Regions from separate parts of the Lujinxingia sediminis genome, predicted to be linked through region 2. Evidence: riboswitches for the same ligand, from Rfam matches in the RefSeq annotation. Region 2 holds a riboswitch; the other holds the start of a gene.

Region 1 (8,460 bases), on a different contig from region 2:
AGGCCGTCATGATGTGGATGAGAAGGCGCTTACGTCACCTCGTCGGGAGATGTTTCGGGGCGTGCGGCGCGGCCAGGTTTGAAGATTTTGTAGAGGTAGACGAAGGCGGGGAGCAGCAGGAGGCTGCCCAGGGCAAGCGCGATGAGGACGGGGCGTAGGACGGCGGTTTCGGCGGCGGCGTCGGTGATGCGGATGTCGGGGTAAACCAGGTAGGGGAACTGGGCCAGGGCCCAGCCCAGGAGGATGAGAGCGACCTGGAGGGCGGCAGCCGCGCGGGCCAGGTGAAAGCGGCGTATCCAGAGGGCGGCGATGGTGAGCAGGGCGGCCAGGCCTGTGACGAGCTGAAAGGGGATGGACCAGCGTGCGGTGGTGAGACCGGCCCAGATGAGCGGAGCATCGCGCATGGCGAGCAGGATAGCGGCCAGGGCGCAGGCACCGGTGGCAAGGGCGCTCCAGAGGGCGCGGCGGCGGAAGTCGTCTTTGAGGGCGTCGGTGTCCGCTTCGACGGTCATGTAAACGGCGGCCAGGAAGGCGCAGAGTGCGAGGGTGAGCGCGCCGATGGCGAAGGGAAAGGGTTGCAGCCACTCGGAGATGAAGTCGGTGTCGATGATGCCCGAGTCGAGGCGTCGAATGTCGCCGGAGGCGATAGCACCGGCGCAGATGCCCAGGAGAAAGGGGGTGATGATGCTGGCGATGGCGAAGACGCGGGCGGAGCGTCGCTCCAGGCGGTCGGCACCGGCCGAGTAGGATTGAAAGGCGAAGGCGGAGCCGCGCAGGACGATGCCCAGGAGCATCAAGGTCAGGGGGATGTGCAGGGCGGTCATGATGGCGGAGAAGGCCGGAGGAAAGCAGACGAAAAGAAGCACCACGACGAGGATGAGCCAGACGTGGTTGGCCTCCCAGATGGGGGCGATGGCGTCGGTGAGTGCGCTGCGCTGGTCGTCTTTACGTTCGCCGGTGGCGAAGAGGTACCAGATGCCGCCGCCGAAGTCGGCCCCGCCGGTGAGGAGGTAGACGATGAGCGCGAGCACGATGATGGCAGCCACGATCATGGGGAGTTCAAGCATGGTGGCACCTTAGTCGGAGTCGGGGAGGGGCGTGTCGGCGGCAGGTGGCGCAGCGTCTCTGAGGGCCTGGAGGGTGTTGAGGTCGGGGCTCTGGAAGACGTGGCGCCAGAGCAGGTAGACGACGATGATGGAGAGGATGATGTAGAGGATGGAGAAGACGGTGAAGGGGACGACGAGGTTGGTCATGGGGGTGATGGCGTCGGCGGTGCGCAAGTAGCCCTGGATGACCCAGGGTTGGCGACCGACCTCGGTGACGACCCAGCCGGCCTCAATGGCGATGATGCCCATGGGGGCGGTGAGAACGAGGAGCCAGAGGTACCAGCGGGCGGTGAAGAGGCGGCGTTTTCGCCAGCTCAGGACGACGCCGAGCAGGCTGATGGCGAGCATCCACATGCCGAGCGCGACCATGATCTGGAAGGCGATGTGCACGATGGCCACAGGTGGCCATTCGTCGCGGGGGAAGTCGTTGAGGCCGCGGACCTCGGCGTCGAAGTCTCCGTAGGCCAGAAAGCTCAGCGCACCGGGGATCTCAATGGCCCAGGGGGTCTGGCCGGTATCTTCATCGGGGAGTCCGAAGATGCGCAGGGGGGCGCGGGTCTCCGTTTCAAATTGGCCCTCCATCGCGGCGAGTTTGACAGGTTGGTTCTCGGCGGTGGCTTTGGCGAGGAGGTCGCCCATCAGGGGTTGGACCAGGGCGGTGATGGCGGCGATGGGGAGCGCGATGGCGATGGCGTGGCGGTGGAATGAGTTTCGGTGCTCGCGCAGCAACATCGCGGCGTGAATGCCCGCGACGGCAAAGGCAACGGACTGAAATGCGGCAATGACCATGTGGGCGCACTGGGTGAACCACATCGGGTTGAACATCGCCTCCCAGGGGCGAATGTTCACAAACTGGCCGTTGATATAGTCGAAGCCGGTGGGAGCGTTCATCCAGGCGTTGGCCGTGACCACGAAGATGCCGGAGGCGGTGCCGCATAGGAGTACCATGAGGCCGGCGAGCCAGTGAGCGCGGGGGCTGATGCGCTCCCAGCCGTAGAGGTAGATGCCCAGGAAGATGGCCTCCAGAAAGAAGGCAAAGCCCTCCAGCGAGAAGGGCATGCCGACGAGCGGGCCGGCGTGTTCCATAAACGTGGGCCAGAGCAGGCCGAGTTCAAAGGAGAGGACGGTACCGCTTACGGCGCCTACGGCGAAGATGATGGCGGTGCCGCGGGCCCATCGCCGGGCGAGCTCGCGGAAGACAGGGTCGCCGGTGCGCAGCCAGCGCCCCTCGGCGATGATCATGAGCAGAGGCATGGCCATGCCGACTACGGCGAAGATGATATGAAAGGCCAGCGACATCGCCATCTGGCTGCGTGCAGCGAGGAGATCTTCCATACGTACGGGCCCCCGTGGAGGAATCAGCGGTTGTGGGGGGGAGGATAGACACGTTGGTGGTGAGGAGTAGTGGAGAAGGGGCGCATCGCCCCTGTTTTCGGCGCTTTTCAGCCGACCGAGGGACCGACATTAGACCGACCGAGAGAAGGGCGTGGGGCCGAAATTCTGGGCGTGAGGGAGCATGCGAGTGGGGCTCGTTTGACTGGAGTAGGAGCGTTGACCGCCGGATTGCGTTAAATGCGCGGCATGAGGGGCGAGGATCGGCCGACGGGTGAGGGGCGGGAGCGACACAAGGTCTTTTTCAGGGGCCGATCGAGCTCAAACCGCGCGATGGTGTCGGTTCGCTGTCCTCGCGGAGCGGTGGGGCGGACAGAGGTTGGCATCGCCGCGTCTTTGTTGAGAATTGAGCGGTTTTTCCCGCGGGCGTCATCCCCTTAAGTTGTGGGAGCAGCCTGGTTACATTGTGCAGGCCAGGCCGTTCTCGGTCGGGTCGTGGTCCTGGCAGGTGATGGGGGCGTTGTGCCGCAACCAGACGGTGCCACAGGGGAACACGACGCGTTTCTGGCCTTTGAGCCAGCGTTCTCGCTGGCGGGCGTACTCGCTGCGGAAGGCGCGCTCTCGGGCGATTGCAGCGACGAGCGTGTTGAGGTTTTTGGAGGCGAAGCGGGGGCTGAGTTTTCCGGTCGGTGAAGGTGTGGACGGGCGGCTAAAAGGGTCGATTTCGAGAAGGTCATTAAGGCATTTTACGCGTCGCTTTTCGTTCTCTCGGGCGGCGATGAGTGCGTCTTCGGCTTGTTTAAGAAGGCCTTCAAAGTGCGCTTTGACCTCCTCCAGGCTCATGTGGCCGTAGCCGGGCGGGGGCTGAGGTGTGAACTCGACGTATTCGGGTGAGCGGCGGCCGAAGAAGACGCCGGGTTTGGGGACTCGTATCGGTGTGCCCCAGTCCCGGGGCATGATCTTGAAGCCGGGCCATTGGTCGGCGCGTTCCACCAGATCGGCGACCACCGGGTTGAGCCAGGTGTAGAGAAGTTTGCGCTCCTCGGCATCGCGATCAAGGAGGATGGTGTCGCAGTACTGGCGCCCGTCCCAGAAGTGGTCGCTGCGCTCCAGATCTTTGTTTCGTGCCCGGGCAATGCCGCTCATCGCATCGCGCATGAAGTGGCTGCGGCGACCTTTGAGGTCGGTCAGGATGATGTGAACGTGGTTGGACATGACCATCGCCGCGTGAATTTCCACGTTGTTCTTCTGCGTGGAGCGGCCGAAGACGTACTCCGCGATGGCGTTCATCGTGCCGCCGGGGCGCATGAAGTAGTTTCGATCGAAACAGCGGCGAGTGATCGCAACGACCTGACCTTCAACTTGACGTCGTGGGCGTGTCATTTTGGAGTCTCCAGGAGAGAGTGATGTGAGCTGCCTGAAGATGTTATCGAGCGCTGTGGAGAGACTTTGCGTGGGAGGAGGAGAACGGGGATGTGGTACGGGAGCCAGGCGACGCGATGATGTTGCGATCAGGCGCATAGAATCTGGAGTTGGTCGGTCTCTCGGTCGGGATCAAAAAAGTGTCAGTAAGGATGGGGCGTGGTGATGCTGTGATGCGGGGCTATCTGGCAATGCCATGGTGAGTTGAGGGGGGAACGTGCGTTTGCAGGATGACGACCCGGTTAGGTGACGCGGGCTAAAGTGGGTTGGTCGGTCTCTCGGTCGGGACAGAATCGGTCGAGCACGTTGGGTGCAAAGGTGTGTTCAAGAGGGGCGTTTGGATGTGCGAGAATCGGAAGATCGGCGCCTGAATGCGTGAGTTGGTCGATCTCTCGGTCGGGGCAGAATTGGTCGGGGAGGTATGGCAGCCGGGAGAAACCTCGTAGTGAGGCAGGGGGGCAGAACGGTGAACGCAGGCCGTCAGGCGCACAGGTTCTGATGGTGGTCGGTCTCTCGGTCGGGGGGAGCTTGCGTTTGTCGTGCAAGGCATTATGGTGTGCGCATTAGTGAGCCAGGGGTGCCTTTTCCGTTGTGGAGGAGGCTGAGACATACCCTCATGACCTGATCCGGTTCGTACCGGCGTAGGGAGGCTGTACATGAAAACAATGCTGTCCATCGACACGATGGCGGGGCGCCGCGTGCCTGGCTCTTCACTCACCTTTTTGTTGGAGGAGCTGCGATGAGCACACCCGCCTTTGATGTCCCGCCCTTTGCGAAGCGTTGCCTGGAGGCCGCGCGCGGCCAGTGGGGAGCGTCGTTTGAGCATCCCTTTGTGTTGGCGTTGGCCGAAGGGACGCTGGACGCTGAAAAGTTCAAGTTTTATCAGATGCAGGATGCCCGTTATCTGGAGGCCTTTGCCGATGCCGCGAGCCTGATCTCAACGCGTTGTGTGGCACCTGTGGATAAGTTGTGGTTTGTGGATGCCGCGCGTATGGCGCTTGTCGTCGAGGGGGAGCTGCACGCGGGCTACGGGGAGAAGCTGGGGTATGGTCCCGATGACATTGCGGCGATTGAGCTTACGCCCAATAACCGCGCCTACCAGGACCATATGATCTCGATGGCGACCCGGGGCACGTTGGTGGAGGCGGTTGGGGCGCTGACGCCCTGCCCCTGGCTCTACATCGCGCTGGGACAGCATCTTCTGGAACGTCTGGGGACCATTGAGGACGATCATCCCTACGCCAGCTGGCTGCGGATGTACTCGGATCCCGGCTTTAATGAGTACATGAATGAGATTCTGGGGCGTTTGCAGCGCTTTGCCGATGCCGCCGATGAGCCGGCGCGGGAGCGGGCGGTCCAGGCCTTTGTGACCAGCGTGCGCTACGAGTGGATGTTCTGGCAGCAGGCCTGGGAGCATCAGGAGTGGCCGGTCTGAGCGTATCGGTGATGGACGATCGACGCGCGTTCGGGGGGACGCGTATGACTCGGCTGAGAAAGCTCCCTTCGGGGAGTTTTTTGTTTGAGGGAGGGGGATTCGGCGGGAATCCCGGGAGTTTTGACGGACCGAGAGAAGGGCAAGGACGTGAGCATACGCCGAGATTATCCGACCGAGAGAAGGGCAAGGACGTGAGCATACGCCGAGATTATCCGACCGAGAGAAGGGCACGAGATTGCCCGACCGAGAGAAGGGCAAGGACGTGAGCATACGCCCGAGATTGTCCGACCGAGAGATGGACGAGGACGTGAGCATACGCCGATATTGACCGACCGAGAGAAGGACAAGGTCGCGGAAATACGCCGAAAATGTCTGACCGAGAGATGGGCGTGAGCGCGATGATCCCGGGGGGATTGCTCGTCAGGGGAGGCTGACGTAGCGTCAGAGAGGTTGAGTCGTTTTGGTGGCGATTACGCATATTGAAAAAGGGGATGGCTATGTGTCGAGACGGTCGAACGTTCTATGCGGCGCTGGTGCTCTGCGCGTTTGCGGGGGTGGTGGGATGCAACTCCGGCAACCTCTCGGGACATGGTGTGGATGTGCGCGATGTCGGGGGACTCGAAGATAGCTCGGCGCTTGATGCGGGGGATGGTGGTGATGCGCGAGGTGTTGAAGACGCAGGGGATTCTGACGGGGGCTTTGATGGCGATGAGGCTGATGCTGATGGCGGGGAGATGCCTGACACGGCCGATGGGCCCGATGCTGCTGATGCGCCTGACGTGAGTGAGGAGCCGGTCTGGGCCTGTGAGGGCGAGCCGAATTGCGAGGCGGTGGATGTGAGCACCACGCTCGGGCAGATGCGAGGGCTTGATGGATGCGCGTTTGAGCTCGCGTTGGAGGAGCCCATGGAAGATGGCGAGGCACTCGCCGACCGCCTTCTGGCCCGGGTGACCGGTGAGGCCGGGGGGCAGACGCGGACCATGGTCGATGTGCTCGGGGCGCTCAATCGTCAGGGACGCGCCGGTTTGCGCAGCTCTTTTGCGACGCGCTTGAGTGGACTTGGCGCGGTGGGATTTCGCTGGAATGCCGGCGATGATGATGTGAGCTACTGGTATCCACAGGGGATCAGCGGATCGAGCGACGCCGAGGCTTCGGGGCTTGTGGAGGGGCGGCGCGTGATCATGACGAGCTGGTACCACAAGACCGAGGCGCGGCCGACCAAGGGCGCGCGCCTCAGCGTGGCCGATATCAGCGACTTGAGCGATGTGCGCTACCGCCATCTCTTGCTCGTCGATCCGGTGGAGGCAGGAGGAGAGGTCAATTATACAAGCGCGTCGTACGATAGCGGCAACGCCCTGCACGCCGGCGGCATCGTGTGGTGGGGGAGCTACCTGTATGTGGTTGATACGATGAAGGGGATCCGCGTCTACGATCTGGGGCGGATGTTTCGGCCCAGCCACACCGACGATACGTCGGCGATCGGCATCCGCGGCGGTCGCAGTGATGCTCACGGCTACCTCTTCGCTGTGCCGCGCATCGCGCGCTACCGGCTGACCTCCGAGTCGTGTCCGGTGCGCTTTTCCTTCGTAGGCCTCGATCGTCAGAGCGAGCCGCCGGCGCTCGTCACTGGCGAGTACTTTTCGGATCATGCGCAGGCCAAAATGGTGGTCTGGCCGCTTGATGCGGCCACCGGTCTGCTGGAGACCCGCCAGGGAAGCACGGTTGCGTCTCGGGGACTTGTGATCGGCCAGACCCGGGCCCAGGGAGGGACGCGGGTCGGGGGCGATTTCTATGTATCCTCATCGAGTCAGGACGGCAGCAACGGCAGGCTCTACAAGGGGCGGCCCGGCGGCCGGAACACCTCGGTGAACTGGGTCTACGGGGCTGAAGATCTTTATTACGAGCGCGCTCACGACCGTATCTGGACCACCGCCGAACACCCCGGCGCGCGCGATGTCGTCGGCATCGAACGTTTCTAGACGTGCCATGGAGCGCAGCGGGGGCAAGGGGGGGAGCCGGCGAGTCGGGGGGGCGTGCGGGTGAGCCCCGGGAATGCGCGGCTCCCTCCGGGGGCTTTGCCCTCCCGGTGGCATGCACCCGCCAGACCGGTACCGCTCGTCTATGCCAGACAAGGACACGACATCATGCGCGATGATACGATCGTCATCATTTCCTATGCCTCCCAGGTCGATGCCCATATCGCTCGCACGCGCCTGGCCGACGCCCAGATCCCCTGCGCGCTGGAGGATGAGGGGATTGTGGCGGCCTACGGCGGTATCAGCAGCGCGGTGGGGGGCGTCAAGGTGCGTGTGCGTCGCGAAGACGCGCAGCGGGCCTACGCGCTTTTGAGTGATACCTCCGACGGGTTTCTGGAGGACTCCATGTTTGTGGACGAAGACGAGGCCGCGCTCTTCGATGGCGAGTGCGATGCGGCGAGTGAGGAGGAGATTGAAGGGGGGGCCAGGGGCGGGGTCATCGCTAAGATCGCCCGGCTGCTGCGGGGAGGTTGATGGTTTTTTGTTTCTAAGTGTCTGTGATGTATCGTTTTTTTGGGTCGGGTTGTTTGGCGAGGATGGTGGGGGATGGCCTCAAGAAACGAAAAAAGGCCGCGCGGGTGCGCGGCCTTTTTTTACATCTGCAGGCTCAGACGTTGCGGGTTTGGCCGTACGTCAGGGCGTTGCGGTGAAGCTGGTGCTCAGGTTGTATGCGCCAAAATCGTCGGGGGAGTTGCCGTAGACCTCCAGGGTGTAGGTGCCCGGGGCGATGGTAACTTCGGTGAAGCTCTCACGGTCAGCTTGTTGCGTTGACGTCGTGCGCAAGCGGGTACCCGCGGCGTCAAGAAGCGCGACGTTGAGATCGCCCAGGGGGTAGTGCGAGACAAGCGTGACGGTGAGGTCACCGGTTTCGGGGACGACGACGTCGTAAAAATCGGAGTGTTCGTCCACGACGAACACAGCGCGCTCTCCGCAGAGGATGGCGTTGACGGCGTCATTGGCGGTAATGGAGACGGCGGTCTCGGCGCTGTGGTTGGGCGCGAAGATGTCGTCGGCCGGGCAGCTCAGCTCCAGGTTGGCCGGGCAGATCACCTCGGTGCGTAAGCCGTAGGTGTTGGTTGCCGCATAGAAACCATCGACCTGAATGAGGTAAGCGCCGGATTGGAGTGCG
Region 2 (8,460 bases):
GGGTGGGCGATCTGGCTCTTTTTTGAGAACGGTGGGGAGCTTGCGAAGGTGTATCCCACAGGCGGGGAGGTGCCTTCGAGGGAGGAGCTTGCGCGCTGGGTGCTTCCGGCAGGGTTGCTGGTCGTGCCAGGGCTGGCGCGCCTTGAAAATGAGCGCGATCGGGCCGCCGCGTACACCCGTCTCGAAGAATTTCTGGAGCGGGAGGAGCATGAGCACGTCTTCTTCATCGGGGAGCTCCCGCGCTCCTGGAGTGTGGCTGAGATTGGGGCCGCGACGCCCGAGGTTCCCCTTGATTTCTATGGGGATCGGGTTGCGCTCTACCATCCCTGGCTGCGGGTTGCCGTTGATGAGCCGGCGTTTGAAGTGGGGCCAGCTGGCGCCGTCGCTGGCGTCATCGTGCGCACCGATCGCAGCCGAGGGGAGTGGGCCGCTCCCGCCGGCCTTGATGCTGTGCTGGCCGGCGTGGAGGGCCTCGATCAGAACCTGAGCAATGGCGAGATGGCGGAGTATGCCGAGGGCATGGTCAACGCCCTGCGTGTCTTGGATGAGGAGCCCCTGGTCTGGGGCGCGCGAACCCGCGAGAACCCTTCGAACGAAGGGCGCTACGTTGGGGTGCGGCGGCTGAAGAGTCTGATCCTGGCGAGCGTGCGCTCCGGGACCCATTTTGCGGCCTGGGAGACGTATGAAGAGTCCCTTTGGACCACGCTTGCGCAGCGGGTGGAGGGGTTTATGGACGAGCTCTTTCAAGCGGGAGCGTTTCAGGGGGTGACAGCGTCGCAGTCGTATTTTGTGCGCGTCGACGCCACGACGACAAGCGTGGCGGACATCGCGCGCGGTGTGGCGCGGGTGCAGATCGGTTTTGCCCCCCTACGTGCGGCGGAGTTTTATATCGTGCACATCGAGGTTCCCGTGGGCACGTGCCGGGAGTAGGAAAGCTCTTTGTCGCGCGTTTCGGTGTCAGCACGATCACGGGGGGACGTTTTGTCATGGTTGGATGATGAGGGGGACCCGAGGTTGATGTCGGTGTTTGGGTCGAATGAGGGGGGAGGGGGGGAAGACCCGCATTGCGACTGGACTTCGTCGGTCTCTCGGTCGGTTTTTGGGGCGCCCCTGTGAGTCGTTGTGTGGGCTGCGTTTCGCGGCGCGCGCGAGCGTGCGATATGCGCGGTGTGCCCGGAGCGTCGCGATGATCTGACTGATTTGACCATCTCGAACACTCGCCGATTCCCGCATCATGAGTGGCCGATGTCTGTCTCCCGCTCGGTGTTGGGGAGCGGGAGAAGGGGGCGCTGAGCTACGGGTTGACCACCGGCTTTGGGCCCCTGGCCGACCGTCAGGTGGAGCGCGGGGAGCTTGAGCGTCTTCAAAAAAACCTCGTGTACCACCTGGCCAGCGGGGTCGGTGAGCCTTTTGATGAGGATGTGGCCCGGGCGATGATGGCGTGCCCGGGGGGCGGGCCTTTGAGACGACCTGGCCCGGGGCGAGTTCGGCTTACGACTCGGGAGGCCGGTCCGGGATCACCGTGTAGTGAATGGTCATGGCGCGAATCTTTCCCTCCTCGATGAGGTAGGAGTCGGCACCATCTTCGACCCGGGCACCGTTTTCACCGACGCCGCTCCACTCCAGGAAGCCCAGGTGCCGCTCGACCATGATGGAGTGGTAGGTCCACACGCCTTCGGGGAGCTGTTCCTGGAGAAGGCGCACCTTCTGGCGCAGGCCCTCAACGCCGCGGAAGATGCCGTAGGTGGTCATCAGGACGATGTCGGGGTCGAAGTTGCGCTCAAGATCCGTTTCAAAATCCCAGCGTCTGGCCAGGTCGAGGTGGTCTTCTAGCACCTCTCGGGCCGAGCGTCTGGCGAGTGTTTGAGGGTCCATCGGGAGCTCCGGGGCGGTCGTTTTTCGATCCGCGCAGCGCTCAAAGGGCGCTGTAGATCGAAGATCGGCGCGGGGTGTCGAAGACCAACCGATTGGCGGAAGATGGCGTCATTGCTGGAGGATGTTCGTCTCTCGGTCGGTTTTGCGTGCCCGGCTTTGCGTGTTCGGTTGTGTGTGCGGCGGGGGCGGTGAGCAGCGAGGGGCTTAGTGGACTTTTAAGACAAAGAAGTGAGCTCGCCGGGCATGGTTGTCGGGGCCCTGATTCTGACCTAGGGTCACTGCACGACAGGGGCGCTTGTGCCGGGGCACAGGCTGAGAAGCACCCTTTGAACCTGACCCGGCTAATACCGGCGGAGGGAGTCGCAACAAGCGCCGGCGCCGCTCAGGTGGGGCGGCTTGCTGCGTTCCTTCCACATCATGAGGAAGGGCACGATGAGCAAAACATTCGCAGAACAGGTGGTGATCGTTTCGGGGGCCGGACGAGGGTTGGGCGCGGCGATTGCGCGTGCCTTCGCGCGGGAGGGCGCGGCGGTGGTGGTGAACTGGCGCAAGAGTGAGGCCGAGGCGGTGGCGCTTGCCGAGGAGCTGGGGCCGCGCGCGCGGGCCATTCAGGCCGATGTTACCGATTCGGCAGCGGTGGCCAGGATGGTGGCCGAGGCCACCGAAACGCTCGGGGCGCCGACGACGCTCGTTCATAACGCGCTGGCTGACTACAGCTTCAACGGAGACGGCCGTGAGAAGGCCGAGACGCTCTCCTGGGAGCACATCGCCACACAGACTCAGACCTCGGTTGGCGGGGCGTTGAACTTGATTCAGGCCTGTCTTCCAGCGATGCGGGAGGCCGGGTTCGGGCGAGTGATCACCATTGGCACCAACCTGTTCCAGAACCCGGTGGTGCCCTATCACGATTATACCGCCGCGAAGGGGGCGCTGCTGGGCCTGACGCGCACGATGTCGCGGGAGCTGGGCCCTCTGGGCGTGACGGTCAATATGATCTCCGGGGGGCTTTTGCGGGTTACCGATGCCAGCCGGGCTACCCCCGATGAGGTCTTTGAGTTGATTGCCGCCAACACCCCCCTGGGTCGCGTGACGACGCCGGAGGAGCTGGCCGATGTGGCGCTCTTCTTTGCGAGCTCGTGGGCCCGCGGGGTCACCGGCCAGAACCTGGTGGTGGATGGAGGGCTGGTCTGCGACTGAGAGCGGCGTCGGGGGGGGCTGCGCGCCGGGGAGCCACGATGCTTCCGGGCGCGCTCGCCGGGGGGCTTGTTTTGCCAGCGAGGCTGACGTACCAGAAGACCGAAGGTCGCGGCGTGGCGGGTCGGTGCGGCGAGTGATGGTGGCGAACGAAGGCGTGAGGAGTTGAAGCGTGGCGAGTTACCCCAGAGTGATGTTTGTGCATGGGCTGGAGAGCGGCCCGTCTGGCGAGAAGGTTCAGCAGTTGCGGGCGATGGGCGTGGATGTGAGTGCGGCGGATATGCGGATGTCGCTCAAACGCCTGGACCGCTATCACTCGGTGATGCGCAATATCTTGCGTTCCCCGGAGGTGCAGGTGGCTGCGGCGGGGGCCGCGGCGATGGTCGGGGCGGGGCTTATGCGCAAGAAGATGTGGCCGGTGGCGCTGGCCGGGGTGGGTGTCGGCGCGTGGTGGACTGCGCGCGGTGACGAGCTGACGCGTCAGGCGGTGTGCACAAGCTACGAGCAATGTGTCGAGGTGCAGCGGCGCGCCCTGGAGACCTTTAAGCCCGACGTGGTGCTGGGGTCGAGCTGGGGCGGGGCGATCACGCTTGAGCTGATGCTGCGCGGCCACTGGACGGGGCCGGCGGTGCTGCTGGCGCCGGCCTTTCATGCGGCGCACCGGCGAATGGGAATCGATGCGGTGGCGCGCCTGGAGGGGTTTGATGGGGCGTCGCGCACGTTGATCTTTCATGATCCCACCGATGATACCGTGCCGCTGGTCGACAGCGAGCGCTTAAGCGAGCAGACGGGCACCGAGCTCCGCGCGGTCTCCGCCGGCGGCCACCGGCTTATGGGCCTGTTGACCGACGGTCAGCTGGTAGCCGGGCTTGAGCAGGTGGCCGGCTGATGCTCAGCGATGCGCCCATCTCATATGCGCCCCTGCGCTGCCTGGAGCTTTTCTGCGGCATCGGCGGCTTTGCCGCCGCCGTGCAGGAGCATGCGAGCGTGGTGGGCGCGCTCGATCTTTCGGGCCACGCCATCGAGGTGTACCGCCACAACTTTCCCGATCACGGCGCGCGTCAGGCCCATCTGGAGCACCTCGATGAGGCGGAACTCCTCGGGTTTAAGGCCGACCTGTGGTGGATGTCGCCTCCCTGCCAGCCTTATACCACTCGCGGGGAGCAGCGGGATCTTCAGGACCATCGCGCGCGCAGTCTGGTGCGTCTTATGGAGCTTATCGGGCGGCAGGGGCCGAGCTGCGTGGCGATGGAGAATGTGCCGGGGTTTCAGGGGAGTGAGGCGCATCACCTCGTGCTCACGACGTTGAGAGATGCCGGCTACGAGGTGGCCGAGCGTCTGCTCTGTCCCTCCGAGCTCGGGATTCCGGCGCAGCGCGAGCGCTATTATCTGGTGGCCAGCCGCCGCGGCCTGCTCCCCTGGCGCGAGCTGCCGAAGCCCGTGATGCGTCCACTGGCCGACTTTTTAGGCTCGCCGACAGACGGGGAGCTCCTCGATGTGGTGGTGCCGGTGGATGTGATCGCAAAACACGGGCCGGGCATGCGCATCTTCGATCTGCGCGAGGAGCCCACCCGCATCGCCAACACCTTCACCGGGGCCTATGGCAAGACCTGGCAGGCCGCCGGCGCCTACCTGCGCATGGACGACGGGCGCGTACGCCGCTTTACGCCGGGTGAGATGCTGGGGTTGATGGGCTTTGGCACCACGTTCGGGTTTCCAGAGCATGTGAGCCTGCGCCAGCGCTACAAACTCATCGGCAACAGCCTCTCGGTCTGGGCGATGCGCGAGGTGCTCAGCGCGCTGATTCCCACCCTGGCTCATGCGGATTCTCACCTCGGTGATCGGGCGATGGAGGCGTTGACCGCTCAGTGAGGGTTGACAGGCAGGCCCCGGGCTCGTTTAGCTGGCGAGCACCCTGATGTGAACACCGAGACCGACGCGAAGCTACCGGTCGAATGAGCCCGATGAGGCCTGGAGCCGCCATGAAGTGCAACGCATGTGATGAGAACAACCCCCCGGGCACCAACAACTGTCTCTATTGCCTGGAGCCTTTGCCCGAGGTCGATGAGGCCCGTGCTGAGAAGGCGCTGGGCGGCATGATCATGCTGGGGCTCTTTGTGGTGGCGCTGGGGTACCTGGGCTGGTGGGGCTGGGGGTGGTGGCAGCTGGAGAGCGAGCGTCGTGAGGCGCAGGAACAGGGGCTGACCGAGTACGTCGTGCACCAGATCTGCTTCGGCGAGGAGAGCCCGATTCGCGACAACGACTTCCGGCGGCGCGGCTACCATTATGAGGAGATGCGGTCGACGCGGCGCGGGTTGATCAGCGGCGGGGATGGCGTGCGTCATTGCTATCGCAGGGAGCTGGGGCCGGCCGAAACGATCGTCGAGCTGCCCGGGAAGGGGGAGCTTCTGCGGGTATTTCATTGAGGGTTTCGGAGCCGCGGACGCGCACGAGCCCTCAGGTGCCTTCTGCGCCGCTCAAAGGGGGATTGCGCCTCGGGCATCTGGCACCGATGGCACCATCTGGCGCGTTCGCCCTGGCGAGGTTGTGGTGAGTAGGGCTCAGGCAGGCATCGGGTGAAGCGTTCGGGCGGGGATCTTCGAGGCACGCGCTGGCGCCTCCCCTAAACGATGCAGGGTGGAGGGGCCCAGTCCTTCGACCACGATCGACGATGCCGCGCTGGCCTGGCGAGCGGCCTCGACCGGCTCGGCGCCCAGCATCAGGTGGTGGGTGAAGGTGGCCGCAAAGACGTCGCCGGCGCCGGTGGGGTCAACGGCCTCGGTGGGGAAGATGCCCACCTCGATGGTGCGACCGCCCTGGAAGATGCGGCTCCCGCGGGTGCCCAGGGTCAGCGCGACGATGGGCACGACGCTCAAGAGGCGTTCGAGAAGGTCGCCCTGGTCGATCAGATCTTCTTCGCTCAAGCAGGCGATGTCGACGCCCCTGAAGGCCTCGGCCTCGATCTCCCAGGGACGTTGCACGACCTGGCGTGCGCCGGGGGCGACCCCGCGCGCGTGCAGAGATTCGAGTGCGGTGGGATCGTCGACGGGCGCGCCGCCCACTTTGATCCAGCCCTGGATGTTGATGGCAACCCGTCCGCGGTGGCCACCGTCTCGAAGCGCCTGGAGCCAGTCCGAGAGAGGGACCTCGCCGAGGACCGGCGCCAGATGCACCAGGTCGGCGTTGCGCCAGTCGGAAGGGCAGATCGCGGGGCTAACGTCCGGGGCGATGGCCTCCAGAAGCTGCACCCGGGGGGCGTCGTCGGGGTAGTAGTTGGCGAAGACGGTGGTCTGCCCGCGGCGCACTTTTGTGTGCTCAATGTCGGCCAGAGCGGCGTCGCACTCGAAATCGTCGCCGACCACGCTCAAGAGGCGGGTCTGGCCCTTGAGGCGGCGATGCACCTCGGCGCCATAGTAGGCGCAGCCGCCCGCCTTAAAGCCACCCGGGTAGCGGTCGTGGGTGACGTGACCCACGACCAGCGTGCGCTGTGTAGGACGTGGCGAGCTCAATTGAAAAACTCACCGTTGCTCACGTTGTAGCTTTGCCCGGTGATGGCGCTGGCCGCGTCGCTGGCCAGAAAGGCGATAAGCTCGGCGACCTCTTCGGGGGCAACCATGCGCCCGAGCGGAATCGCCGCGATCGCGTTCTTGCGAAAGGCGTCGACCTCCTCGCCCTTTTGCTCCGCGGCGTAGGCGGAGTCGGCCCGGGCCATGGGCGTGTCGACCCAGCCGGGGCAGACCGCGTTGACGCGAATCTGGCGGGGGGCAAGCTCCAGAGCCACGCATTTGGTCAGTCCCAGAAGGGCGTGTTTGCTGGCCGTGTACGCCTCGTAGCCAGCGCGGGCGTTTTTGCCCAGGCCCGACGAGACGGTGACGATACGGCCGCCCTCGGGCATCGAGGCTGCCGCGGCTTTGACGCAGTAATACGCGCCGTGCACGTTGACGTCGAAGGTGGTCTTCCAGACCCGGTCGCTGTGCGCGTCGTCGAGGCGCGCCTGCAGGCAGATGCCGGCGTTGGCGATCAGCGTGTGAATGGGGCCGAGTGTTTCGAAGAGGGCCTCGACGGCGGCCTGGTCGGTGACATCGAGGGCATGGGTTTCAACGCTTGCGCCCGCACTCCGAGCGGCCTCCTGGAGCGATTCAGCCGCCGCGGCCAGCTTTGTCCCGTTGCGCGCGCAGAGCACCACGCGGTGTCCGGGCTTCAAGAAATGGCGCGCGCTCGCCAGGCCGATGCCCCCGGAACCCCCGGTGATCACGATTGTTTTGCTCATAACTCTGTCTCACTGCCCGGCGAGCTGCCCCAACGAGCGTGCTCGCCGCCTGCCGAAAGGATTAGAACGATTGGCGGATGGCCTCAACGAGGACTTCGGTGGGGACGGGGATGGCGTAGTCCTCGTCGACCTGCCAGAGGCTCCCCGGACCGTCGAGGAGCGCCATGCGCGTGCCTTCGGTGAGGTAGCGCTTGTTGTAGCGCATCGAGGCCAGGATATCGTCGACCTTGATGTGTGCAGGGATGCGGGTGGGAAGCTCGAACTTCTCGATGACCTGGCGGTGCAAATCGACCATCGCGTCGTCGCAGGCGCCCATCAGGCGCGCCACGCGGGCGGCGACCATCATGCCGATGGCCACCGACTGGCCGTGGTTCAAGTCGTAGCCGGAGAGGTACTCGACGGGGTGGCCGACCTCATGGCCGTATTGCAGCACCATGCCCTCGCGATGCTCTTTGGGGTCGATGGCCACGAGCTCGCATTTCAGCTCGATGTTTTTGCGCACGACGGTTTCTAAAAAGTCCGGGTCGTCGATGTTGCCTTCGTAGCCGAGCAGGTAGTCAAGGTAGTCGCGGTCCTGACCCAGCGCGTGTTTGATGACCTCGCTCAACCCGTCGGGGATCAGCCAGTCTTCGAGCGTGGCGAGCACCTCCACATCGACGGCGATCGCCAGGGGGGAGTAGTAGGAGCCGACGAGGTTCTTGCCCCGCGCCCCGTTGATGCCCTGCTTATGGCTGATCGAGGCGTCGCACTGGGCCATCAGCGTGGTGGGAACATGCACAAGGCCGATGCCGCGGTAGAGCGTCGAGGCGATAAAGCCACAGACGTTGGCCACCGCCCCGCCACCGAGCGAGACGAGCACGGAGCGCTCGTCAATGCCCTCGGCCAGGATCTGATCGACCAGCTTCACGTAGTTGGCCATCGACTTGGACTCCTCGCCATCCTTCATCACGATGCGGCGCACGTCGTAGCCCATGCGGTCAAGGCCGCCGACAAAATCATCGCCGTAGATGCTGTTCACCGTGGTGTCGGTGAAGACGTAAATCGGCGACGACGCGCTCTCGTCGGGGATGAGCTGAAGACGCTCGGGGTTGCGCACAAAGCCGCGCTGCACGTGAATCTCG

The links. A riboswitch is a leader RNA that binds a small molecule or an ion and turns the genes downstream of it on or off. The one in region 2 is predicted to bind thiamine pyrophosphate.
Region 1: linked by a shared signal. The riboswitch ahead of tenA (thiaminase II) and the one ahead of EA187_RS19025 (3-oxoacyl-ACP reductase) in region 2 are both predicted to bind thiamine pyrophosphate.

Annotation. Positions count from the first base shown of each region.
Region 1 covers NZ_SADD01000009.1:186,485-194,944, forward strand. Annotated here, with positions in the region: gene EA187_RS15040 (cytochrome d ubiquinol oxidase subunit II) at 30-1,067, opposite strand; gene EA187_RS15045 (cytochrome ubiquinol oxidase subunit I) at 1,077-2,441, opposite strand; gene EA187_RS15050 (hypothetical protein) at 2,898-3,821, opposite strand; TPP riboswitch at 4,424-4,525, shown strand; gene tenA (thiaminase II) at 4,600-5,295, shown strand; gene EA187_RS15060 (hypothetical protein) at 5,787-7,274, shown strand; gene EA187_RS15065 (putative signal transducing protein) at 7,440-7,805, shown strand; gene EA187_RS15070 (PPC domain-containing protein) at 7,965-8,460, opposite strand, start outside.
Region 2 covers NZ_SADD01000018.1:80,138-88,597, reverse strand. Annotated here, with positions in the region: gene EA187_RS19040 (hypothetical protein) at 1-930, shown strand, start outside; gene EA187_RS21015 (hypothetical protein) at 1,233-1,367, opposite strand; gene EA187_RS21095 (hypothetical protein) at 1,338-1,565, shown strand; gene EA187_RS19030 (nuclear transport factor 2 family protein) at 1,492-1,875, opposite strand; TPP riboswitch at 2,153-2,251, shown strand; gene EA187_RS19025 (3-oxoacyl-ACP reductase) at 2,308-3,072, shown strand; gene EA187_RS19020 (alpha/beta fold hydrolase) at 3,242-3,958, shown strand; gene EA187_RS19015 (DNA cytosine methyltransferase) at 3,958-4,941, shown strand; gene EA187_RS19010 (hypothetical protein) at 5,052-5,495, shown strand; gene EA187_RS19005 (PfkB family carbohydrate kinase) at 5,631-6,578, opposite strand; gene EA187_RS19000 (SDR family NAD(P)-dependent oxidoreductase) at 6,575-7,339, opposite strand; gene EA187_RS18995 (iron-containing alcohol dehydrogenase) at 7,401-8,460, opposite strand, start outside.